Regions from separate parts of the Streptomyces sp. NBC_01384 genome, predicted to be linked through region 2. Evidence: riboswitches for the same ligand, from Rfam matches in the RefSeq annotation. Region 2 holds a riboswitch; the other holds the start of a gene.
The links. A riboswitch is a leader RNA that binds a small molecule or an ion and turns the genes downstream of it on or off. The one in region 2 is predicted to bind glycine.
Positions count from the first base shown of each region.

Region 1: another riboswitch for glycine. It lies ahead of gcvP (aminomethyl-transferring glycine dehydrogenase); the one in region 2 lies ahead of gcvT (glycine cleavage system aminomethyltransferase GcvT).

Region 1 is NZ_CP109559.1:1,397,590-1,409,653, reverse strand. It holds gene OG747_RS06250 (MerR family transcriptional regulator) at 1-169, shown strand, start outside; gene OG747_RS06245 (DNA polymerase IV) at 311-1,720, shown strand; gene OG747_RS06240 (PRC-barrel domain-containing protein) at 1,776-2,147, opposite strand; glycine riboswitch at 2,262-2,357, shown strand; gene gcvP (aminomethyl-transferring glycine dehydrogenase) at 2,539-5,424, shown strand; gene OG747_RS06230 (DUF5999 family protein) at 5,519-5,725, opposite strand; gene OG747_RS06225 (hypothetical protein) at 6,142-6,738, opposite strand; gene OG747_RS06220 (glutamate--cysteine ligase) at 7,277-8,794, shown strand; gene OG747_RS06215 (CPBP family intramembrane glutamic endopeptidase) at 9,220-10,020, shown strand; gene OG747_RS06210 (PhzF family phenazine biosynthesis protein) at 10,128-10,943, opposite strand; gene OG747_RS06205 (PadR family transcriptional regulator) at 11,229-11,882, shown strand; gene OG747_RS06200 (SRPBCC family protein) at 11,984-12,064, opposite strand, start outside.
Region 2 is NZ_CP109559.1:6,699,373-6,711,436, reverse strand. It holds gene OG747_RS30830 (enhanced serine sensitivity protein SseB C-terminal domain-containing protein) at 458-1,255, opposite strand; gene OG747_RS30825 (enhanced serine sensitivity protein SseB) at 1,557-2,366, opposite strand; gene OG747_RS30820 (AAA family ATPase) at 2,460-3,146, opposite strand; glycine riboswitch at 3,316-3,442, shown strand; gene gcvT (glycine cleavage system aminomethyltransferase GcvT) at 3,589-4,707, shown strand; gene gcvH (glycine cleavage system protein GcvH) at 4,847-5,224, shown strand; gene glyA (serine hydroxymethyltransferase) at 5,254-6,531, shown strand; gene OG747_RS30800 (L-serine ammonia-lyase) at 6,674-8,041, shown strand; gene OG747_RS30795 (helix-turn-helix domain-containing protein) at 9,719-10,099, opposite strand; gene OG747_RS30790 (peptidoglycan-binding protein) at 10,131-10,616, opposite strand; gene OG747_RS30785 (NmrA family NAD(P)-binding protein) at 10,730-11,632, opposite strand; gene OG747_RS30780 (TIGR03086 family metal-binding protein) at 11,811-12,064, opposite strand, start outside.

The DNA.
Region 1 (12,064 bases), 5.3 Mb from region 2:
CCTGTTGCAGGGCGGTCAGGGCGTCTTCGGGATCGCCGTGGGTGTGGTGTGGCGGGACGTCGAGAGCGCACTGTCGCAGTTGCACGGGGAGCGCGTGGACACGGGCGAGACGCTCGTCGGACCCAATCCGGCGGACGAGCTGGCGCGACGGCGCAATCGGGCCGTCTGAGGCCCGCAGGCCGTAGGAGACCGTAGGAGAGCGACCCGGAGCGTACGGGCGCGGGTTGAGCACCGTACGGCGGCATGCTTCGGCGCTACCGGCGCGGGCCGTGCCGGGGCATTGTCAGTGGCGTAGGGCAGCATCGGAGATGTGAGAACCGCGCCCACGATCCTGCATCTCGACATGGATGCCTTCTTCGCCTCGGCGGAGCAGGCAGCCAAGCCGAGCCTGCGCGGGAAGGCCGTCGTCGTGGGCGGGCTCGGACCGCGCGGAGTCGTCGCCACCGCCTCGTACGAGGCCCGGGTCTTCGGGGTGCACTCGGCGATGCCCATGGCCCAGGCGCGCCGGCTGGCACCGAACGCCGCGTATCTCGTGCCGCGCTTCACGGTCTACCGGGAGATCAGCGAGCAGGTGATGGGGCTGCTGCGGGCGCTGTCGCCGTTGGTGGAGCCGCTGAGCCTGGACGAGGCCTTCGTGGACCTGGAGGCGGGTGGCACGGCCTGGGACGAGAGCTCGGCGCGGCTGGCCGGGGGGAAGCTGCGCGCGGACATCCGTGCCGCTACGGGGCTCACGGGGTCAGTGGGGCTCGCCGCCTCCAAGATGCTCGCCAAGATCGCCTCGGAGCAGGCCAAGCCCGACGGGCTGGTGCTGATAGAGCCGGGGACCGAGCGCGCGCTGCTGGGACCGATGTCGGTGCGGATACTGCCGGGCGTCGGGCCCGCGACCGGCGACCATCTGCGCCGCGCCGGGATCACCACGGTCGACGAGATCGCCGAGGCGGGCGAGGACGAGCTCGTACGGCTGCTGGGTAAGGCCCACGGGCACGCGCTGTACGCGATGGCGCTGGCGCACGACGAGCGCCCGGTGGTGGCCGAGCGGGAGACGAAGTCCGTGTCGGTCGAGGACACCTACGACGTGGACATCCACGACCGCGTGCGGGTCGGCCTGGAGGTGCAGCGGCTCGCCGACCGGTGTGTGCGGCGGTTGCGGGGCGCCGGGCTGTCGGGGCGGACCATCGTGCTGAAGGTGCGGAGGTACGACTTCTCGACGCTGACGCGGTCCGAGACGCTGCGGGGGCCCACGGACGACCCTGCTGTCGTGCGGGAGGCTGCCGCGCGGCTTCTGGAGGCGGTGGACACGACCGGGGGTGTACGGCTGCTGGGGGTCGGTGTTTCCGGGCTTGCCGACTACACGCAGGAGGACCTCTTTGCCCAGGCCCAGGCAGAGGCCGCTGCGGGGGAGGCGGCGGTGCTGGAGCGTCCGGATGCGGAGGCGGCGGAGGACCCCGTTGCCGAGCAGGTGCCGCCCGCCGAGCGGCGGTGGCCCGCCGGGCATGACGTGCGGCACTCCGAGTACGGGCATGGGTGGGTGCAGGGGAGCGGGCTGGGGAGGGTGACCGTGCGGTTCGAGACGCCTTACTCCGAGCCGGGGCGTGTGCGGACGTTCCGTACCGATGACTTGGCGTTGGAGTTGGCGGATCCGTTGCCGTTGGTGGTGGGTGCCGATTGCGATCGCCGTGGGGGTGAGGTCGGTTCGGTGCTGAGGGTCGACCGTGGCTGATCGCGCAGTTCCCCGCACCCCTGACGGGGCGCGCAAGTGGGCCCGAGGTGTTCCGTCAACCCTCGTCCGTGCCCGCCAAGTGACCGAAGTCTCTGTCCGGGGGCGGGGGAGGGGGCGCCACGTCCAGGCCGTAGTGGTGGTAGAGCTGGAGTTCCTGTTCGGGGGAGAGGTGGCGGCCTACGCCGAAGTCGGGGGCGTCCTTGATCAGCGCGCGGTCGAAGGGGACGCACAGGGTGCCCTCGACGAGTTCGCTGGGCTCCAGGGGCACGAAGGCGTCCCTGCTGAACAGGCCCGTACGTATGGCCGCCCACTCGGGGACGCCGGTCGCGTCGTCGAGGTAGACCTCGTCGACTGTGCCGATCTTGGCGCCATTGCGGTCGAGCGCCTTGCGGCCGATCAGGTTGCGCGGATCGATGTCGGTCTGCACGGGCCCTCCATTCGCTAGCAACTCATCCGTAAGCACTACAAAAGAGCACATTCGGGAAGGTGGCCACTCGAAAGCTCGTGCGTTGTCCTCGCTGGTAGGCTGGCACGCGGCTGCTGACCCCGTGCGGGAGAGTCCTCCAGACACCATCGGAGGCGCCGAAGGAGCAAATCCTCCCCGGAATCTCTCAGGCTCACGTACCGCACGGACGAGGTCACTCTGGAAAGCAGGGCGGGTGTCGAAGGCCTCCGCCCTCACCGACGGTGAAAGCCGGGTCGTCAGCACGCGGGCGGGCCGGTGAAGCTCTCAGGTTGAGATGACAGAGGGGGAGGCCGTCGGGGTACCCGTGCCGGGGTGCCCCTCGAAGGTCGTGTCAGACCAGGAGGCCTCCGCAATGACCGCCCATCGCATTCCGCTTTCAGAGCTCGAACAGGGAATCCCCTTCGAGCAGCGCCACATCGGGCCCGACTCCGAGGCACGGGCCAAGATGCTCGCGCAGGTCGGGTACGGCTCGCTCGACGAGCTGACGGCCGCCGCGGTGCCGGACGTCATAAAGAACGCCGAGGCGCTGGAGCTGCCGGGCGCGCGCACCGAGGCCGAGGTACTGGCCGAGCTGCGCTCCCTCGCGGACCGCAACCAGGTGCTCGACCCGATGATCGGCCTCGGCTACTACGGCACGTTCACGCCGCCGGTGATCCTGCGCAACGTCATGGAGAACCCGGCCTGGTACACCGCGTACACGCCGTACCAGCCGGAGATCTCCCAGGGGCGGCTCGAAGCGCTGCTCAACTTCCAGACCGTCGTCGCCGAGCTGACCGGGCTGCCCACCTCCGGCGCCTCGCTGCTGGACGAGGGCACCGCGGCCGCCGAGGCGATGGCGCTGTCCCGGCGCATGGGCAAGAACAAGAAGGGCCTCTTCCTGGTCGACGCGGACGCCCTGCCGCAGACCATCGCCGTCATCGAGACCCGCGCCGAGCCGACCGGCGTCGAGGTCGTCGTCGCCGACCTGAGCGAGGGCATCCCGGCCGGGATCGCCGGGCGCGAGATCAACGGCGTGCTGATCCAGTACCCGGGCGCCTCCGGTGCCGTACGCGACCTGAAGCCCGTCATCGAGCAGGCGCACGAGCTCGGCGCGGTCGTCACCGTCGCCGCCGACCTGCTCGCCCTCACGTTGCTCACCTCGCCGGGTGAACTCGGCGCCGACATCGCCGTCGGTACGACCCAGCGCTTCGGCGTGCCGATGGGCTTCGGCGGTCCGCACGCCGGATACATGGCGGTGCGCGAGTCGTTCGCACGCAGTCTGCCCGGTCGCCTCGTGGGCGTCTCCGTCGACGCGGACGGACACAAGGCGTACCGGCTCGCCCTGCAGACGCGGGAGCAGCACATCCGCCGCGAGAAGGCGACCAGCAACATCTGCACGGCGCAGGTGCTGCTCGCCGTGATGGCCGGCATGTACGCCGTCTACCACGGTCCTGAGGGCCTGAAGACCATCGCGCGGCGTACGCACCGGTACGCCACGATCCTCGCCGCGGGCCTGACGGCCGGCGGGGTCGAGGTCGTCCACGGCGCCTACTTCGACACGCTGACCGTGCGGGTGTCGGGCCGGGCCGCCGAGATCGTGGCGGGCGCGCGCAACGGGGGCGTCAACCTCCACCTCGTCGACGCCGACCACGTGTCGATAGCCTGCGACGAGACCACTGCCCGGGGGCAGGTGGGCACCGTCTGGACCGCGTTCGGCGTCGACGGTGACATCGAGGCCCTGGACGCCACCGCCGAGGACACGCTGCCGGCCGCGCTGCTGCGCACCGACGACTACCTCACGCACCCGGTCTTCCACCAGTACCGCTCCGAGACCGCGATGCTGCGCTATCTGCGCAGGCTGTCCGACCGTGACTACGCGCTCGACCGCGGCATGATCCCGCTGGGCTCCTGCACGATGAAGCTCAACGCGACCACCGAGATGGAGCCGGTCACCTGGCCCGAGTTCGGCCAGCTGCACCCCTTCGTGCCCGCCGAGCAGGCGCAGGGCTATCTCACCCTCATCCAGGAGCTGGAGGAGCGGCTCGCCGAGGTCACCGGGTACGACAAGGTGTCCCTCCAGCCGAACGCGGGCTCCCAGGGCGAGCTGGCGGGGCTGCTCGCCGTACGCGGCTACCACCGTGCCAACGGCGACGAGCAGCGCACCGTCTGCCTGATCCCGTCCTCCGCGCACGGCACGAATGCCGCGAGCGCCGTGATGGCCGGCATGAAGGTCGTCGTCGTGAAGACCGCCGAGGACGGCGAGATCGACGTCGAGGACCTGCGCGCCAAGATCGAGCAGTACCGCGACGAGCTGGCGGTGCTGATGATCACGTACCCCTCGACGCACGGTGTGTTCGAGGAGCACGTCGCCGACATCTGCGCGCAGGTGCACGAGGCCGGCGGGCAGGTGTACGTCGACGGCGCCAACCTCAACGCGCTGGTGGGCCTCGCCAAGCCGGGCCACTTCGGCGGTGACGTCTCGCACCTGAACCTGCACAAGACGTTCTGCATCCCGCACGGCGGCGGCGGTCCGGGCGTCGGCCCGGTCGGCGTACGCGCGCACCTGGCGCCGTACCTGCCGAACCACCCGCTGCAGCCCGCCGCCGGTCCCGAGACCGGCGTCGGACCGATCTCGGCCGCTCCCTGGGGTTCGGCGGGCATCCTGCCCATCTCCTGGGCGTACGTCCGTCTCATGGGTGGCGAGGGCCTCAAGCGGGCCACGCAGGTGGCGGTGCTGTCCGCCAACTACATCGCCAAGCGCCTGGAGCCGCACTACCCGGTGCTCTACACCGGTCCCGGCGGGCTCGTCGCCCACGAGTGCATCATCGATCTACGTCCGCTGACCAAGGCGACCGGCGTCAGCGTCGACGACATCGCCAAGCGGCTCATCGACTACGGCTTCCACGCGCCCACGATGTCCTTCCCGGTGGCCGGCACTCTGATGATCGAGCCGACCGAGTCCGAGGACCTGGTCGAACTCGACCGGTTCTGCGAGGCGATGATCGCGATCCGTGCGGAGATCGACAAGGTCGGCTCGGGCGCCTGGGCGGCCGACGACAACCCGCTGCGCAACGCGCCGCACACCGCCGCCGCGCTCGGCGGGGAGTGGGAGCACGCGTACACCCGTGAGGAGGCCGTGTTCCCGGCCGGGGTCTCGGCCGCGGACAAGTACTGGCCGCCGGTGCGCCGCATCGACCAGGCGTACGGCGACCGGAACCTGGTCTGCTCCTGCCCGCCGCTGGACGCTTACGAAGAGTAATCATCCCTTGATATGCGTCGGGGCCGGTTCGGAGAGTGTGTCTCCGGCCGGCCCCTCGTTATGTCCGGGCAGTCGCCCTTCGTGTGCGTGCTGCTCAGGCGGCCGTCATCACGTGCTCGCTGCCCAGGGGGCGGTGCGGGGCGATGATCTGGCCGTCCGGCAGGAGCTCACCGGTGTCCTCGAAGAGCAGAACGCCGTTGCACAGCAGGCTCCATCCCTGCTCCGGGTGGTGAGCCACGAGACGGGCGGACTCCCGGTCGGCTGATTCGGCTGTCGGACACGGTGGCTGGTGCTGGCACATGGATGGGATCTTTCGCTGGGTTGAGAGATGAGTGATGGCTGTGGTGTCTGTCCCGCGGCTCGAAGTGCTCATCGCCGCCCCCCGTCGGTGTGTGTTTGGAACCCAGTGTTGCCCTCCGGGCGTCAATCCGCAGGGATTTCGCAGCAGCGCTCCTCACAGGTTGGAGACGCATCACCCGCGCGGACGGTTCACTCCAACTGCACGGTCCCTTCGGGGGGTTCGCGGTGGTCGGATGGGGCTAGTCCGATGGGAGCCGAGGGCGCGTTTCCCCTCGTACGAGCGCTGCCGGTCCCGAACGAGCGGCCCGGCTCGGAGGCTGAACGGCACCGTGACAGCACCGTGCCCCGCGGCGGGAAGAACGGCGGCGGGGCGTGGCGGCGGGGCACGGTGGAACGCGCCGGTGTGTGGGCTCCTGCCTATGCGGGCGAGCTGAGCAGGGGTCCGGGTGTGAGGCGGTGGGTGAGCACCGGAAGGAGTTCGGCGACGCGGTGCGGGCGGTGCGCGGCGATACCGGGCGGGGCGGGCGCCAGCGGCACCAGGAGGTCGGTGGCGGCCAGCTGTCCGGCGGCGCCGTCCGCGGTGCAGTCACCGTGCAGCCAGAGGGTGAGCATGTAGAGCTCGGGCACGGACAGCAGGCGTGGCTGGTAGGGCTGTTTCATGTTCTCGGCCTGGCGCAGGGCGCGCTCGGTGGCCGCGAGGTAGGGGCCTTCGAAGAAGTGCGAGAAGGCCCAGCCGTCGGGGGTGAGCATGGTGTCGGCTGCGGCCACCGAGCGGTCGCCGCAGCGGATCAGGAAGCGCCACCCGGCGAGCCGGGTGGCCGACGTATCAGCCGGCGTGCCTGCCGGTGTGATCCGGTCCAGTACGTGTACGGGCAGCGGGAGTTCGGGGGTGACGGGTCCCTGCGCCATGCGTAGGGACGGGGTGCGGGCCTCGCGGACTGCGGTGGGGGAACCGAGTGCCGTGAGGACGGTGCGCAGGGCGGGCGCGGGAGCCGGGGGGACATGCAGCGGCATGGTGGGTCGCCTCTCATTCGACAGGCACAGTGGCGCGAGGGCGGGGGCGGACGGCGCTGTCAGCTCTCGGGGTCGGAGGGGCGAGGGGGTCTGGATCTGCCGACAGGGTGCCGCCTGTCGCACGTCACCTTGACGACAGGCCCTAGGACCGCGAGCGCCAACTCTCTGCCTCGTTCGCGGAGTTTATACGACACGTGTTCAGATGGTGTTTCGTCTAGCCGTCCTGAATATGAAGAGCAAGGCGGTATTCGGTCGGCGAAACGAGAGGTTCATCCCGATTTTTCATCAGCGCTCGACGGTGACCTCGGAATGCTTCGCCGGAGCGGTCGGCCGATTCTCGTCGGCGTTTTTCACGAGATCGCGTCAGCCTGAAAGTGTGCCCTGGTCCATGCCTCGTGAATGTGCCTCCGGACAATGGGTATCAGGGTAGCGGTCGACAAGGCTGTACAGGGCGTTATCGATCGTGTTGCCTGGGCATCATCCTCCGGGACAGCAGAGGCCGGAGGATCGGCCTGCCCATTCGAGGAGGGACGCTTCGATGGGAGAGAAGGTCGTGGCAGGGCCGTACGGCCTGTCCGATCGCCAGCGCTACCGCGACAAGCTCCGGCAGTGCCTGACGGGGCTGGCGCGACTGCTGGAGGAGAAGCGGTTCGATCGCCCGAAGAATCTCATGGGACTGGAGATCGAGCTGAATCTCGCCGGACCCGACGGCATGCCCAGGATGATGAATGCGCAAGTACTCGAGAGGATTGCGAGCCGAGATTTTCAAACAGAACTTGCCATGTTCAATCTGGAAGTCAACATAGCTCCACATCGATTGGGCGGCAGGGTATTCGACCGGCTCGCCGAGGAGCTGCGCACCTCGCTTGCATATGCCCATCGAAAAGCCGGCGAAGTCGACGCCGGAATCATGATGATCGGGATTCTGCCGACGATCGACCGCGACGACCTGGTCTCCTCGAACCTGTCGGACGTCGACCGGTACACCCTGCTCAACGACCAGATCGTGGCCGCCCGCGGAGAGGACTTCGCGCTCGACATCGACGGGGTGGAGCGCCTGGTCTGTACGTCGAAGTCCATCGCGCCCGAGGCCGCCTGCACCTCCGTGCAGTTGCACCTCCAGGTCACGCCGGCGCGCTTCGCGGACGTGTGGAACGCGGCACAGGCCGTCGCCGCCGCGCAGGTCGCCGTCGGTGCCAACTCGCCCTTCCTGTTCGGCCGCGAGTTGTGGCGCGAGTCGCGGCCACCGCTGTTCCAGCAGTCCACCGACACCAGGCCGCCGGAGCTCCAGGCCCAGGGGGTGCGGCCGCGCACCTGGTTCGGCGAGCGGTGGATCTCCTCGGCGTACGACCTCTTCGAGGAGAATCTGCGCTTCTTCCCGCCCCTGCTGCCCATCTGCGACGAGGAGGACCCCCTCGAGGTCCTCGACGCCGGAGGCACCCCCAAGCTCGCCGAACTCGTGCTGCACAACGGCACGGTCTACCGCTGGAACCGGCCCGTGTACGGCATCGCCGACGGCGCCCCGCACCTGCGCGTCGAGAACCGGGTCCTGCCCGCGGGGCCCACCGTCACCGATGTCGTCGCCAACGCGGCCTTCTACTACGGGCTCGTCCGCGCGCTCGCCGAAGAGGCACGGCCCGTCTGGACACGGCTGCCGTTCGAGTCCGCCGCCGCCAACTTCGACGCCGCCTGCCGCCACGGCATCGACGCGCGCCTGGAGTGGCCGAGGCGCGGCCGGTACGGGGGCACCGCACGGGTCGAGGCCGTGAACCTGGTCCGTGACGAACTGCTGCCGCTGGCCGCCGGAGGGCTGGATGCGTGGGGTGTCGAGCCCGTCGACCGGGACTTCTACCTGGGCGTGATCGAGGACCGGTGCCGGCTGCGCGCCAACGGGGCGACCTGGCAGGCGGCCACCTTTCACCAGGCGCTGGAGAAGGGTCTCGGCAGAGATGCCGCGCTGGCCGCGACCACGCGGCGCTACGGCGAGCTGATGCATCTAGGGGAGCCCGTGCACACCTGGCCGGTGGGGCTGCCGGAGCCGGTGCCCCTCGGATAGCGGACGTCAGCCCTGGCTCTGGCTGCCCGCCGCCACGATGGCCCTGAGGATCACCGAGTGGATCTGTGCGGGGTCGTTGACCTGCTGGCCCGAGCCGCGGGTCGCCTTGGCGATCTCCTGGACCTCCCTTCGACCGTGAGGACCAGCACCGTCGCGATGGCCACCGTGCGGCGGCGCGCGCGTGGACGGGGGTCGGCCGCGCCCGCCCCGTACGCGTCGGGCAAGCTGTGACGTCCCATGACGGTGGTGCCCTCCCTGTGTGAGCCGAAGCCGCGAGACAGCCGTAAAGCAGAGGGAAAGAGGAGGTGCGCCCCGTACGGTGTCCGTCCCCCGACGGCCTGTCGCGCACGATCTTCGTAACTTCTTTCGAGACCCTAGCGGGGCGAAGACGGGGATGAGGCGGGATTACTCAACTGGAGGCGGGAGTGCAGGTGGAGGCGGGGTCGGTGGCTGATTCTTTTCCCGAGGAGCGGCTGACGCGACGGATTTTCCGGGACGAGACACTGCTCGTTCTGGGCCTTTCGCTCGGTGCGAGCGGGGTGTCCGCGCTGATCAGCTTTGTCGGATCGGTCACCAAACCGGGGGGTCTCAAGGAGCAGGCGGCCACCCTCAACGCCTCGGCCGCGCCGGGTCGTCCCTGGCTTGATCTGGCCTGGCAGTTGTTCGGTATCGCCTCGGCCCTGGTGCCGGTCGCGCTGGTCGCGCACCTCCTGCTGCGGGAGGGGCAGGGGCTGCGCGTGATCGGCTTCGACCGTACGCGGCCCTGGCCCGACCTCGGGCGCGGAGCCGCCATCGCGGCGGTGATCGGCAGCACGGGCATCGCCTTCTATCTGGCGGCCCGGGGGGTCGGCGCGAATCTCACGGTGGTGCCCGAAGCGCTGCCGGATGTGTGGTGGAAATACCCGGTCCTGATCCTGTCGGCGGTGCAGAACGCCGTCCTGGAGGAGGTCATCGTCGTCGGGTATCTGCTGCGCCGGCTCGGACAGCTGGGCTGGACGCCGGGGACCGCGCTGGTGGCGAGCTCGGTGCTGCGCGGCTCGTACCACCTCTACCAGGGCATCGGCGGCTTCGCCGGGAACATGGCGATGGGCGTGGTCTTCGCGTATCTGTACCGGCGGTGGGGCCGGGTCGGACCGCTCGTGGTCGCGCACTCGCTGCTCGACATCGGGGCGTTCGTGGGATACGCGCTGCTGGCGGGGAAGGTGGGGTGGCTGCCGACCGCTTGAGCGGTGCGAGCGGGTTCTCAAGGGGCGTACGGCAATTTCGTACGCCCCTTGAGTCTCTTACGCCCCTTGAGTCTTGTCCGTCTCTTGTCCGTCTCTTTCGCGTGCCGTTATGCGAGCAGCTCGCCCTCGATGACCGTGACCGCGCGGCCGGTCAGGAGGGTGCGGTCGCCGCGCAGCTCGGTGCGGACGAGACCGGAGCGCGGGGAGGCTTGCAGGCCGGTGAGGTCGAGGCGGCCGAGGCGCTCGGACCAGTAGGGCGCGAGGGCCGTGTGGGCGCTGCCGGTGACCGGGTCCTCGTCGATGCCGACGTTCGGGAAGAAGCAGCGCGAGATGAAGTCGTAGCCCTGGGAGGGGTCTTCGGCGCGGGCGGTCGCGATGATGCCGCGCTCGGAGTACCGGGCGAGGGCCTTGTGGTCGGGGGTGAGCGCCCGGACCGTCTTCTCGTCGGCGACCTCGATCACCAGGTCGCCGATGTTCGGGCCGGTGTCGAACGCCGTGAGCGGCTCGGCGCCCAGCGCCTCGGCGATACCGTCCGGGACCTCGACCGGCGTGAGCGGCGCGGTGGGGAAGTCCAGGGTGAGTGAACCGTCCTCATGGGGCGTGGCGATGAGCACGCCGCTGAGCGTGGCGAACCGTGCCGGCCCCGTGTGGGCGCCGGTGGTGTGCAGGACGTGTGCGGTGGCGAGGGTCGCGTGCCCGCACATCGCGACCTCGGTGACAGGCGTGAACCAGCGCAGCGCCCAGTCGGCACCACCGCCCTCGGGGAGGCGGTGCGCGAACGCCGTCTCCGCGTGGTTGACCTCCAGAGCCACGTTCTGGAGCCAGGTGTCCTCGGGGAAGGCATCGAGGTCGAGGAGGAGGACCCCGGCCGGGTTGCCGGTGAAGGGACGGTCGGTGAAGGCGTCGACGATTCGAATCCGCATGCCTCGACGCTAACGGCCGGACGAGGCCGCGGGACAAGGCCAATTCCGGGGATCTGGACCGTTTGCGGGGCGCGGGTTGTGTGGCGGCGGGCAGGCACCCGGGACTTGCGGTGATGGAACCAGGCAGGAGCGTGTCCCGATTTCTCACCCGGACGAGCCGTCGTGCCCAGCCTGTGCCTCCTGGACGAGCCTCGGCCTGCGGGACCGAGGGGGGTTGTCAGGCGAACTATTCCGATATATCGTTGATGCATCGCGACCGATCAACGAATGAATGGAGTGATGGCGATGCGTTCCCAAGGGCAGGAATTTGGATTCGAACGTGGGCACGGGCGGCATGGTGGACCCGGCCCGCGCGACAGGAGCCGCTTCGAAGGGCGGCGCGGGGCTTTCGGGCCCTTTGGGCCGGGAGGTCCCGGTGGTGGCCCCGGCGGTCCCGGCTTCGGCTTCGGGCCGGGCCCCTGGGGCGGGCAGCGCGGCGGCCGGGGCGGACCGAGGGGCAGGGCGCGGCGCGGTGACGTACGCGCGTCGATCCTGGCCCTGCTCAAGGACCGGCCCATGCACGGCTACGAGATGATCCAGGAGATCGCCGAGCGCAGCGGCGGGGCATGGAAGCCCAGCCCGGGTTCGGTCTACCCGACCCTCCAACTGTTGGAGGACGAGGGCCTCATCGCCAGCGCGGCCGAGGGCGGCAAGAAGCTGTTCTCGCTCACCGACGAAGGCCGCGGCGCGGCCGACGCGGGCCCCGACGCGCCGTGGGAAGAGGCCGGGCGCGGGGTCGACTGGGAGACGCTGCACGAGATCCGGCAGGCCGGCTTCGGCCTCATGGAGGCCTTCGGCCAGGTCTGGAAGACCGGCAGCAAGGACCAGCGCGACAAGGCGCTGGCGGTCATCAACGAAGCCCGCAAGAAGCTGTACCTGATCCTCGCCGACGAGGACTGACGGGCATGCTGTGGTTTCTGACGGCGCCCCGTGGAAGTGTTTCCGCGGGGCGCCTTTCCGCGTACGGGAGCTGGGTGCGGGTCTCGGACCGGATGTGCGACTCAGGTCACCAGCCCGCCCAGCTTGCGCAGCGACTCGTTGAGTGCGGCCGTCGCCGAGTCCTTGAGCTTGCCCGCCATCAG
Region 2 (12,064 bases):
CCCTTCTCGCCGGTGGTCACCGGCCTCTGCATGCCGCGGTTGACGGCTTGCCTCGCCTACGACGTGCGCAGTTGCCGCAGATGATGCGGCACCGCTGCGCTCTGGAACTACGACTGAACTACGACTTGATCTATGACTTGATCTATGACTTGAGCTACGACTGTCTCGCTCACGGGATCGATGACCCCACATCTGACACGGGAGTCTTCAGCGACTCCACGATCACGTGCCAGAGCTGACGGAGAAAGTATGCGCAACCGTGATGCTGTTAGGAGGATTCCGTTATCCGAACAGCGGGTAACGGGGGTCGGACGGTGAGCAATTGGGGTGAAAGGGCTCACAGAAGACCATTTCGCCGCTCTTCGCCCCACAAGCGGACATCAAGCCCTTACGCTTCCTCGCGCGCAGGTCAGCACGGTCGGGCACATGGGGAACAAGAGACCGAACGAGTGGGTCTTCAGTATGAGCGAGGCTGGGGGTAGCCGTACCCACCCGCCATCGGCGCCTGGGCCGGGGCCGCGTGCGCCTCACGGTCGTAGAACGGGCGGGAGTTGGCCCGCAGCCACATCGCCACCGGGTCGTACTCGTCCGACATCGCGACGGTCGACACGGGCAGCCCGTCCGGAACCGCGCCGATGGACTGCTGCATCATCGCCCGCACCGAGTCGACGGCGGGCGGCGAGGTGTCGTAGACGTCGAGACCGATGGCGAGGTACGGCGCCCCGAGCGCGGGCTGCACCCAGGCGCGGCGCAACGAGCGCACGGCGGACGTGCGGTGCGCGTTCTGGGTGAGCAGGGCGTAGAACTGCGGGATCTCGATGCCCGGTTCGGACAGCCGCAGCGGGCCCGCGGGTTGACGCTCCAGGCCCGCGGCGATTCTGCGCAGGTCCAGCCACGGGATGCCGACCCCGCCGCCGGGGGCGTGCGGATTCAGCCAGAGTCCGAAGTGGTCGGGGTAGAGGGTGCGGGCCACGTCGAGGCCGTCGACCACCTCGTACGACCGGTTCCAGCCGCTGGCCGAGAGCTCCTGGGCAGAGGTGACGCACGGCGCGTAACCGAAGCCGTCCACCTCCATGTTCCCGTACTGCGCGTCCGGGGAGCCGCCCTGGCCGTGCCAGAGCAGCATCCACACCTGGCCGGACGACGGGGTCGCGAGTGCGCGAAGGAGCGCCTCGTAGGCGTCGTAACGCCCGGGCGTCACCTGGCGCAGCATGTGCTCGACCTGCCCGGCCGCGGCCGTGCCCGACGCGCTCACCCTCAACCGCCCCTTCGCGAAGAAATCATGACGACATCACGACATCACGACGAACCACGACGAACTCACGCAATCCACCGACGATGCCGGTGGCACACGTGAGTCCAGCACTTCGACGACGCCTCGGCCGAACCCCGACCGACTCATGAAACCAGCTTAAGCGGCGATCGCGCTCCGCCGGGGGAGCCGTTGAGAGCTCGGGGCTCGCTGTCTTCGGGACGCGGCAGGTCCGTCGTGGTCGCTCGCCCCCACGTGGCGGAGCCGCACCATGGTCGCAGCCCCGCGCCCCTTTCGGGGCGCTTCAGTGGCCGTGCTGGTAGAAGGGGCGCACTTCGGCGCGCATCCAGTCGCCCACCGGGTCCTGGGCCACGTCGAGAAGGACCAGGTTCACCGGCCACTTGACCGCGACGCGGCCGAGTGCGCGGGCGAGCGCGTCCATGGGGAGTGCCCGGAGGTCCCCCTCCCACAGGGAGAGTTCGACGCCGATGAACATCACCGGGTCGCCGCCCTCGATGCTGGCCAGGCAGCGGCGGGCGGTCAGCACGACTCCCGTCGCCGCGAACTCGGCCGAGGCCGCGGCCAGGAAGTCCACCGGGTCGTCCTGCCAGTCGGGCTCGAAGAGCTTCACCCGGCCGCCACTCGCGGACCCGTCCAACGGGGTGCGCCCGGCCCGGCACAGTTCGGCGACCGCGGGGGGCGGCAGCGGCGCGCCGACCACCCCGTCCGGGTTGAGGGCGATGCCGACCTGCGGGGGCAGCCCGCGGGCGAACTCGACGGCGGGCGCGATCGTGTACGACAGATGGCTGCCGACCACCCGGCGGAACTGCTCCTCGGAGCTGAAGACCGGCACGTACGCCTGGCCCTCGATCTCCAGCGTGGGCAGGTCGAGGGGTCCCGCGTGCGGTCCGCCGCCGTTGGGCAGCGGCACCCAGACGAAGCTGCGGCCGAGGACCTCGACGATGCGGCCGCCGGCCGAGGGCACTCCGAGGGACGCGGAGAGCACCTCCTCCAGTTCGTTGCCCGGCCAGCCGCCGTGGGGGTGAGGGGGGTGAGGGTGCGGATACGCCGCAGCCGGAGATTCCGTGAAGTCGGGGAAATCGGGGAAATCCATCTGTTCTACCGCCTGCTGTGAACCACTGTTCGCCACTGTTCCGGTGTTCTGCCTGGAAAGGTTAGTGGGCTCATGCGACTTCTCGGCCGCTCCTCAGCCGCCGAAGTCGATCCGGTGCAGTACGTCCGCCGCGTCCCGGTCCAGGAGGACCGCCGAGCCGCAGCCCTCCGGCAGGTCGCCGCGCTCGACGGAGCGCAGCAACCGGGCGACCGCACCCCGGTGACGGGCGAAGGCGTACCGGGAGACGCCCCGGCCGCGCTCGCGCTGGCCCTCCAGCGCGGTGCCGGGCGTGACATCGAGCAGCAGCAGGTGCAGGGCGCCGCCCCGGCGCAGGGCCTCGCGGGCCAGCCAGCGGCGCACCCAGGCCTGCGTACCGCAGTCGTGCACGACGACTCCGGCGCCGGAGCGCAGCGCGCGGCGCAGGCCCGCGTAGTGCGCGAGGCGGACAAGGGGGCGGTACACGGCGTACGGCAGCCAGCCGGCCAGCCGGCCGTCCCAGCGGTCGCGGGTGTCCTGGGAGTCGACGCGGGCGCCTGCGACGGCCCGGCTCATCAGGGTCGACTTGCCGCTGCCGGGCAGCCCGGTGACCACGACGACGTCGGCCGCCGCGAAGTACAGACCGTGCGGGCTGTGTCCCGCGCGCTCCCTCAGGTCGCGGACGACGGCCGTCGGAAGCGGTCCGCACGCCTCCCGGGCCCGGGCCCGGCCCTGGGCGCCGGGCGGCTTGGACAGCGCGATGGCCGAGGTCGTGGCGTACGCCGTGGTCCTGTTCACCGTGATCGTCCTCCCCCTGGGGTGTGGAGTCCCATCCCCGTCGAGTGTAAAGAGAAGGTAATGCGCGGTGTCTCTCGTTTCCGTACGCGGACTGCCACAGGCCGGTTACAGATGCGGACTGCCGTGATCGGACGGCGCGTGCGATGATGTGCGCGCCAACTGCATACCGGCCGCTTGAATCCGCGCGGGAGAGTTCCCAGTGACGTATGACGTGCTGATGTACGTCTGTACGTCGTCTCTGGGGCGCCGAAGGAGCAAGTCCCTCCCTTGAATCTCTCAGGCCCCGTTACCGCGCGGGCGAGGCACATCTGAAAAGCGGGCCGCTGACCAGTGGCCCCACCCAAGGTGCAAGTCAGGACCACCGTTCGCGGGGTCGTGATGAACCTCTCAGGTTCCGATGACAGATGGGGAGGAACGACCTCGCCGTCATGCCTTGGGAGCCTCACCGATGAGCAGTAACACCCCCCGTCTCACCGCGCTCGATGCCCTGCATCGCTCGCTCGGCGCGACGATGACCGACTTCGCGGGCTGGGACATGCCCCTGCGATACGGCTCCGAGCGCGACGAGCACCTCGCCGTCCGCACCCGGGCCGGTCTCTTCGACCTCTCCCACATGGGCGAGATCACTGTCACCGGCCCGCAGGCGGCCGCCCTTCTGAACTACGCGCTGGTCGGCAACATCGCCTCCGTCGGCGTCGGCCGCGCCCGCTACACCATGATCTGCCAGGAGGACGGCGGCATCCTCGACGACCTGATCGTGTACCGGCTGGCCGAGACCGACTACATGGTCGTCGCCAACGCCTCCAACGCCCAGGTGGTGCTGGACGCGCTGACCGGGCGCGCGGCCGGATTCGACGCGGTCGTGCGCGACGACCGTGACGCGTACTCGCTGATCGCCGTGCAGGGCCCCGAGTCCCCCGGCATCCTCAAGTCCCTCACCGACGCCGACCTGGACGGCCTGAAGTACTACGCGGGCCTGCCGGGCACGGTCGCGGGCGTCCCGGCGCTGATCGCGCGCACGGGCTACACGGGCGAGGACGGCTTCGAACTGTTCGTGGCCCCGTCCGACGCCGAGAAGCTGTGGCAGGCGCTGACGGAGGCGGGCGCGCCCGTCGGTCTCGTCCCCTGCGGCCTCTCCTGCCGCGACACGCTGCGCCTGGAGGCGGGCATGCCGCTGTACGGGCATGAGCTGAGCACCTCGCTCACGCCCTTCGACGCGGGGCTCGGGCGGGTCGTGAAGTTCGAGAAGGAGGGGGACTTCGTGGGGCGCACCGCGCTCCAGGAGGCCGCCTCCCGCGCCGAGGAGAACCCCCCGCGGGTGCTCGTCGGGCTCGTCGCCGAGGGCCGCCGCGTCCCGCGCGCCGGGTACGCGGTCGTCGCCGACGGCAAGGTGATCGGCGAGGTCACCTCCGGCGCGCCCTCCCCCACGCTGGGCAAGCCGATCGCGATGGCGTACGTCGACGCCGCGCACGCCGCGCCGGGCACGGCTGGGGTGGGCGTGGACATCCGGGGCAGTCACGAGCCGTACGAGGTCGTGGCGCTGCCGTTCTACAAGCGCCAGAAGTAGTCCCACCAGGGTGGTGGCGTGCGCGTCGACGTGACGTACCTCGCCGCGCACTGTCTGGTATCCCAGGACCACCCGTTCATCCCGTCATCCCGTTCATCCCGTTCATCAGCACTCCCTCGCGTACAGGAGAATTCAGGCCATGAGCAACCCCCAGCAGCTGCGCTACAGCAAGGAGCACGAATGGCTGTCGGTCGCCGAGGACGGCGTCTCGACGGTCGGCATCACCGAGTTCGCGGCCAACGCGCTCGGCGATGTCGTCTACGCCCAGCTTCCGGAGGTCGGTGACACGGTGACCGCGGGCGAGACCTGCGGCGAGCTGGAGTCGACCAAGTCGGTCAGCGACCTGTACGCACCGGTCACCGGCGAGGTCGTGGAGGCCAACCAGGACGTGGTGGACGACCCGTCGCTGGTGAACTCCGCCCCCTTCGAGGGCGGCTGGCTGTTCAAGGTACGCGTCGCGGGGGAGCCGGCCGACCTGCTCTCCGCGGACGAGTACACCGAGTTCTCCGGCTCTTGAGTTCTCCGGCTCTTAAGGACTTCCGACTGATGTCGCTTCTGAACACGCCCCTGCACGAGCTGGACCCGGACGTCGCCGCCGCCGTCGACGCCGAGCTGCACCGCCAGCAGTCCACCCTGGAGATGATCGCCTCGGAGAACTTCGCTCCGGTCGCGGTCATGGAGGCCCAGGGCTCGGTCCTGACCAACAAGTACGCCGAGGGCTACCCGGGCCGCCGCTACTACGGCGGCTGCGAGCACGTCGACGTGGTCGAGCAGATCGCCATCGACCGCGTCAAGGCGCTCTTCGGCGCCGAGCACGCGAACGTGCAGCCGCACTCGGGTGCCCAGGCCAACGCGGCCGCGATGTTCGCGCTGCTCAAGCCGGGCGACACGATCATGGGTCTGAACCTCGCGCACGGCGGGCACCTGACCCACGGCATGAAGATCAACTTCTCCGGCAAGCTCTACAACGTGGTCCCGTACCACGTGAACGACGAGACCGGCCAGGTCGACATGGCCGAGGTCGAGCGCCTCGCCAAGGAGTCCAAGCCGAAGCTGATCGTGGCGGGCTGGTCGGCCTACCCGCGCCAGCTGGACTTCGCCGAGTTCCGCCGGATCGCGGACGAGGTCGGCGCGTACCTCATGGTCGACATGGCGCACTTCGCCGGCCTGGTGGCGGCGGGCCTGCACCCGAACCCGGTGCCGCACGCCCACGTCGTCACGACCACCACCCACAAGACGCTGGGCGGCCCGCGCGGTGGCGTGATCCTTTCGACGGCCGAGCTGGCCAAGAAGATCAACTCCGCGGTCTTCCCGGGTCAGCAGGGCGGTCCGCTGGAGCACGTGATCGCCGCCAAGGCCGTCTCCTTCAAGGTCGCCGCCTCGGACGAGTTCAAGGAGCGCCAGCAGCGCACGCTGGACGGCGCGCGGATCCTGGCCGAGCGCCTGGTCCAGGACGACGTCAAGGCCGTGGGCGTGGACGTCCTCTCCGGCGGCACGGACGTGCACCTGGTCCTGGTCGACCTGCGCAACTCCGAGCTGGACGGCCAGCAGGCCGAGGACCGCCTCCACGAGGTCGGCATCACGGTCAACCGCAACGCCGTCCCGAACGACCCGCGCCCTCCGATGGTCACGTCCGGCCTGCGCATCGGCACGCCCGCCCTCGCCACCCGCGGCTTCCGGGCCGAGGACTTCACCGAGGTCGCGAACATCATCGCCGAGGCACTGAAGGCGCCCTCTCCCTTCGGGGCGGCCGACGCGGAGCCCCTGAAGGCCCGGGTGTCCGCTCTGGCCGACAAGCACCCGCTGTACCCCGGCTTGAAGTAGTACAGAACCAGTTCCTGCAGAAGTTCACTTTCGTACAGAAATTCGCACGGAACGTACGATTCACCAGGGCGCCGCGCACACTGGATCCGTAGCTGTGTGCGGCGCCCGCCCCCATGCACCACCCCTGTTGTGAGGAGTCCCCGTGGCCATCTCGGTCTTCGACCTGTTCTCGATCGGCATAGGCCCGTCCAGCTCCCACACGGTGGGCCCGATGCGCGCGGCACGCATGTTCGCGCGCCGCCTGCGCAACGAGGAGCTGCTGCCGTCGGTGGCCTCCGTCCGGGCCGAGCTGTACGGCTCCCTGGGCGCGACGGGCCACGGCCACGGCACCCCGAAGGCCGTGCTGCTGGGCCTGGAGGGCGCGTCACCGCGGACGGTGGACGTGGAGGGCGCCGACGACAGGGTCGAGCAGATCAAGTCGTCGGGCCGCATCCAGCTGCTCGGCTCGCACGAGATCCCCTTCTCCTTCTCCGACGACCTGATCCTGCACCGCCGCAAGGCCCTGCCGTACCACGCGAACGGCATGACGATCTTCGCGTACGACGCCTCCGGCGACCTCGTCCTGGAGAAGACGTACTACTCGGTCGGCGGCGGCTTCGTGGTCGACGAGGACGCGGTGGGCGAGGACCGCATCAAGCTCGACGACACGGTGCTGAAGTACCCCTTCCGCACGGGCGACGAGCTGCTGCGGCTGACGAAGGAGACCGGCCTGTCGATCTCCGCCCTGATGCTGGAGAACGAGCGCGCCTGGCGCACGGAGGAGGAGATCCGCGAGGGCCTCCTCTCCATCTGGCGCGTGATGCAGTCCTGCGTCTCCCGGGGCATGTCCCGCGAGGGCCTCCTGCCGGGCGGTCTGAAGGTCCGCCGCCGCGCCGCCGTCTCGGCCCGCCAACTCCGGGCGGAGGGCGACCCGTTGGCCCACGCGATGGAGTGGATCACGCTCTACGCGATGGCGGTGAACGAGGAGAACGCGGCGGGCGGCCGGGTGGTCACGGCCCCCACCAACGGCGCCGCCGGCATCATCCCCGCGGTCCTCCACTTCTACATCAACTTCGTCCCGGGCGCGGACGAGGACGGAGTGGTCCGTTTCCTTCTCGCGGCCGGCGCCATCGGCATGCTCTTCAAGGAGAACGCGTCCATCTCCGGCGCGGAGGTCGGCTGCCAGGGCGAGGTCGGCTCGGCCTGCTCGATGGCCGCGGGCGCCCTCGCCGAGGTCCTCGGCGGCAGCCCCGAACAGGTCGAGAACGCCGCCGAGATCGGCATGGAACACAACCTCGGCCTCACCTGCGACCCGGTCGGCGGCCTCGTCCAGATCCCCTGCATCGAACGCAACGGCATGGCGGCCGTGAAGGCGGTCACGGCCGCCAAGATGGCCATGCGCGGCGACGGCTCCCACAAGGTCTCCCTCGACAAGGTCATCAAGACCATGAAGGAGACGGGCGCGGACATGAGCGTCAAGTACAAGGAGACGGCGCGGGGCGGGCTGGCGGTCAATATCATCGAGTGCTGAGGAGGTGGGCCCTGACCTGCGCGTTCGTAACTTTCAGCGCTGTCGGGGCCTTCCCTGCTTACACGGCGGAAAGTCCCCAGAAACTCCCCGGGACAGGCGTGAAAGTCCCCGAAAACTCCCCAGGGACTCCCCAGGGAACGTCGCTGTTTACGGGTGGGCAACGGGCCTGCTCCAGGACCGACGCGGCGCTCTTGAGGCCGTCTCAGGGTGTTGAGTGCAGTCGGTGGACGTCAGGTAGTGGGACCTACGCATTACGAGCTCGCAAGATCGTTCCCCTGGCCTTCCCCGAACGTCCCCACTTTGCGCGTTCTAGCAGGTCAGAAGGCATGCAGCGCGCCGGGACTCCATGATCGTTCACGGGGTTTCCCTCTCCTTCCGGCCCCACGTTGGCCCCAGGAAGGTCCTGCCAGCGGGCGCTTGGGCCCCAGCCAGACGGGCCGCCAGGTCAGCGCCGGGCAGGAAAGCGTCTCCAGCGCATCGACCAAGCGACGCAAAGTGGCCCTACCCCGCCGAGGTTGGGCCACTTTAGCCGTCTATGCGGGCCTGCTGGGCCACTGTGCAGCGTCCTGCCACAGGGGCGCGCTGACCTTATCTGCGCACCTCCATCCCGAGGGGCCATCCCCGCGCGTGCGGGGAGCACTCTGGAAGCTCCTCTGCCCTATTGAGGAGCATGGGCCATCCCCGCGCGTGCGGGGAGCACCCGGAACGGGTCGGCGCCCGGCTGCTCGACGAGGGGCCATCCCCGCGCGTGCGGGGAGCACACTCGTTCACCTGCTGGTCTATGACGGGGGGCAGTTGTTTCCGAGCACTTTCACTGACTCCGGCATTTCAACCATAGTGGATAACTCTTCTGTTGTTGTGTTCGCTCTGATGCGCGCTGACCGCGCATCATAAGTGGGTGATCTGCTATTGGTTGGAGCCACGCCGCCGCAGCCGAGGCGCTGGTACCCGGTGGTGATGGGGTCTTTTGAATCGGCCGGGGCTACTACTCACCTCACTCGCCCCCGCCGGGTGATCTGGTCCGTCCGCAGGATGCGGGGTCCGGAACCGTCGAGCCGGGCTACGGCGATCATCGCTCGCCCGATGTGCTCGGTGCTGGTCACGTAGCGGGGTGCCACGCGGCGCAGGAGCGGCACTGCGGACACCGGCGCTTTCGCGCGTTGAGGCCGGGAAGCCATTCGCGGCGGTATCGGTCGACGAAACGACCCGGAGCTGACTCCCTCCGTGATCGCCGACCGTCATCAGTGACGACAAATCACCCATCAACTCGCATACCGCCCTCTCGGACAGGCGATAAGAGGAATATGGGACAAAATCTGTCCTATATGGCGAGGACCTGGCCCAGTCCGGCGAACCTGTCTCCGGCCCTTCGCGCCCTCACCAGCAACGGCGACCTCGACGCCTACTGGCGTTTTCCACTCCGCCCGCGAACACGAACGCCTCTACCCCACACCCGACCAGGCCGTATACGACCTCACCGCGTGATCCCGACCTTCACTCGAAACGAACTACACCCAATGGCGAACGCGTTGGTGACGGTCACGTACGCCAGGCGAAGCAACACGAGTGATCATCCTGCCGCAGCCACCAAGCAAGCCCTTGAGCAGCATGGATGACATTCTAGGCAAGCGCACTGCTCCTCACAGCACCTCAGGGCCATAGCGACAGCTTCATCCGTCACGGACAGTCCAGGAACTCGTGCCGGTATTCGGTCGGGGTGGTTCCGTAGGCAGCGCGGAACGTACGGCTGAACACGGTGGCGCTGGTGAAGCCCCGGCGCGCGGCGATGGCTTGAACGGACTCTTTGCGCAGTTCGGGGTCGGCGAGGTCGGCACGGCATCGTTCGAGTCGACGCTGCCGAATCGACGCGGCGACGCTCTCTGGCCGGCCCTCGAACAGGGCATACAGGCTGCGCAGTGAGATGTCGGCGGCGACGTTGGCGGCGTGACCTGCGAGGACCTGAACGTGTGGGACTGCGGCATCCCAGCCGGTCGGGGGGCGGCGGCGACGCCTCGTTGGCCGCCTGATGTGCGGCTGCCGTCGGACGCCAAAGGGCACAGCGGATCGGTTCGGCAGCCGCGCCGACCGGTCAGCAGCCGTCGGGATGCACAACCGCCGACGCCGATCGGACCTTCGCGAACGACAAGGCGGAGGACAAGGGGAGGCAACTTGACTGGTTGGCCGCGAAGTAGCGCAGCGCGGGCCAGGTGCTGGGCCCGACGAAGCCGTCAGCCGCGAGCACGTGGTGCGACTGGAAGTCGGCCACGGCCGCCTGCGTGCGGGGGCCGTAGTACCCGTCCACGGTCAGGCCGTAGCCCAGACGGTTGAGTATGCACTGCGCCTCGACGGCGGCATAACTCCAACTTCCGCTTGAGGGGACGTAGCTCGTGCCGTCGTAGTAGCCGTAGTAAATGAAGTAGCCGGAGTACGCGCCGATCTGGGTCCAGTTCTGGTAAGCGCTCGAACACGAGTACGTGCTGGCGGCGCTGGCCGCCGGGGCGGCGGAGAGGTCGACGGCACCCGCGAGCAGGCAGGCCGTCAGGGCCGCAGTGGCTGTGTGCTTGCTGAAACGCATCCAAGAACTCCCTTGTCCACGGCGGAGATCCGTCCCCCGCCTCACAGTCTTTCTGACTCCCGCACTACCCGACATGTTGCGTGCCTGGCGATCACCCCGACCGGGGCCGAGGATCACTGACCGACGCCGGAAGGACCGAGGGCGGCTCCGTGAATGGAAGAAGACCTCGCGAACGCCCCCGGGTCCTCCACGTGGTGATCCTCGGCCCACTGCGCGTACGGGCGCGCTGGATGGCCGGTCAGCCGCTCAACGATGTCGTTCAGCGCCGCTGGCTTGCCGACCGTGGCCGCCATCAGGTCCAGCAGGGCGCCCACGAAGGCGGCGTCCATGAACTGGCTCAGCTGCTGCCGCACGTCCTGGTCCGGGAGTTCCTCGAAGCTCAGCTTCCGGCCCAGGGCGAGGCCGAGCACCCCCAGTTGGTCGGTCTGCGTGAGGGACTGCGGGCCCGTTAGCTCGTAGACACGCCCTGCGTGTTCGGCGGAGCCGAGTACTGCGGCGGCTGCCTCCGCGACATCGCGCTCGTGCACCACCGAGGCCGCTGCCGCCGCATACGGGCCGCGAACCACATCGCCGCTCTGCAACTGCATGGCCCAGGCGAGCGAGTTGATCGCCGGGAAGAAGAGCCGCAGGAACGTCCAGTCCATACCAGTCGCGCGAATCTCCCGCTCCACCCCGGCGTGGTAATCGGCGATCACGTCCGGCTGAGGGTCGGCCCCGTCGACGACCGCCCCGGAGGAGAGGAACACCACGTGCTGGACCCCTGCCTCCCGCGCCTGTTCCAGCAGCGGTTGGGCGTCCATGCCGTAGGGGAGTACAAGGAACAGCTCGGTCACGTCCCTCAGCGCCGGCGCGAGTGTCGATGGATCGGCCAGGTCCCCGCGCACCACCTCCACGCCCTTCGGCAGCCCGGCTCGCTCGGGATCGCGCGACAGCACCCGTACCGGACGTCCGGCGTTCGCCAACGTCTCCACCGTCTGCCGCCCGAAGTGCGCGGTCCCGCCGATGACAAGAATCATGAACATTCCCTCCGACTCAAATGCTCACCAGCACGTTCTGAGACAGGCGATAAGAGGATTACGGGACAGGGTCTGTCCCATATAGCGGGGCCTGGCTCAACCCGGCGAACCTGCCTCCCGCCCTTGAACTGAGCGGTGACGAACGCCCGGTTGGCTTGGGTTCGCCGCCGCTGACGCGTCAGTCCGCCTTGGGCGCCCAGTGCGGGGCGCGGCCGGTGAAGGCGAGCAGCTTGTCGGCGCGGCTCGCATCCGCCGCGACCGGGAGCGCCGGGCCGTACTTGCCGAAGTTGTCCCGGACGAAGTCGACGAGGCGGCCGGCGATGTCCTCGAGCCGCTCGGCCACGGACTCGCTCAGAGGCAGGTCCTGACCGGTCGCGCGGGCGATGTCCCAGGCGTGCAGGGCCGCGTCGAGCGCGGCAGCGGCGGCGCCGA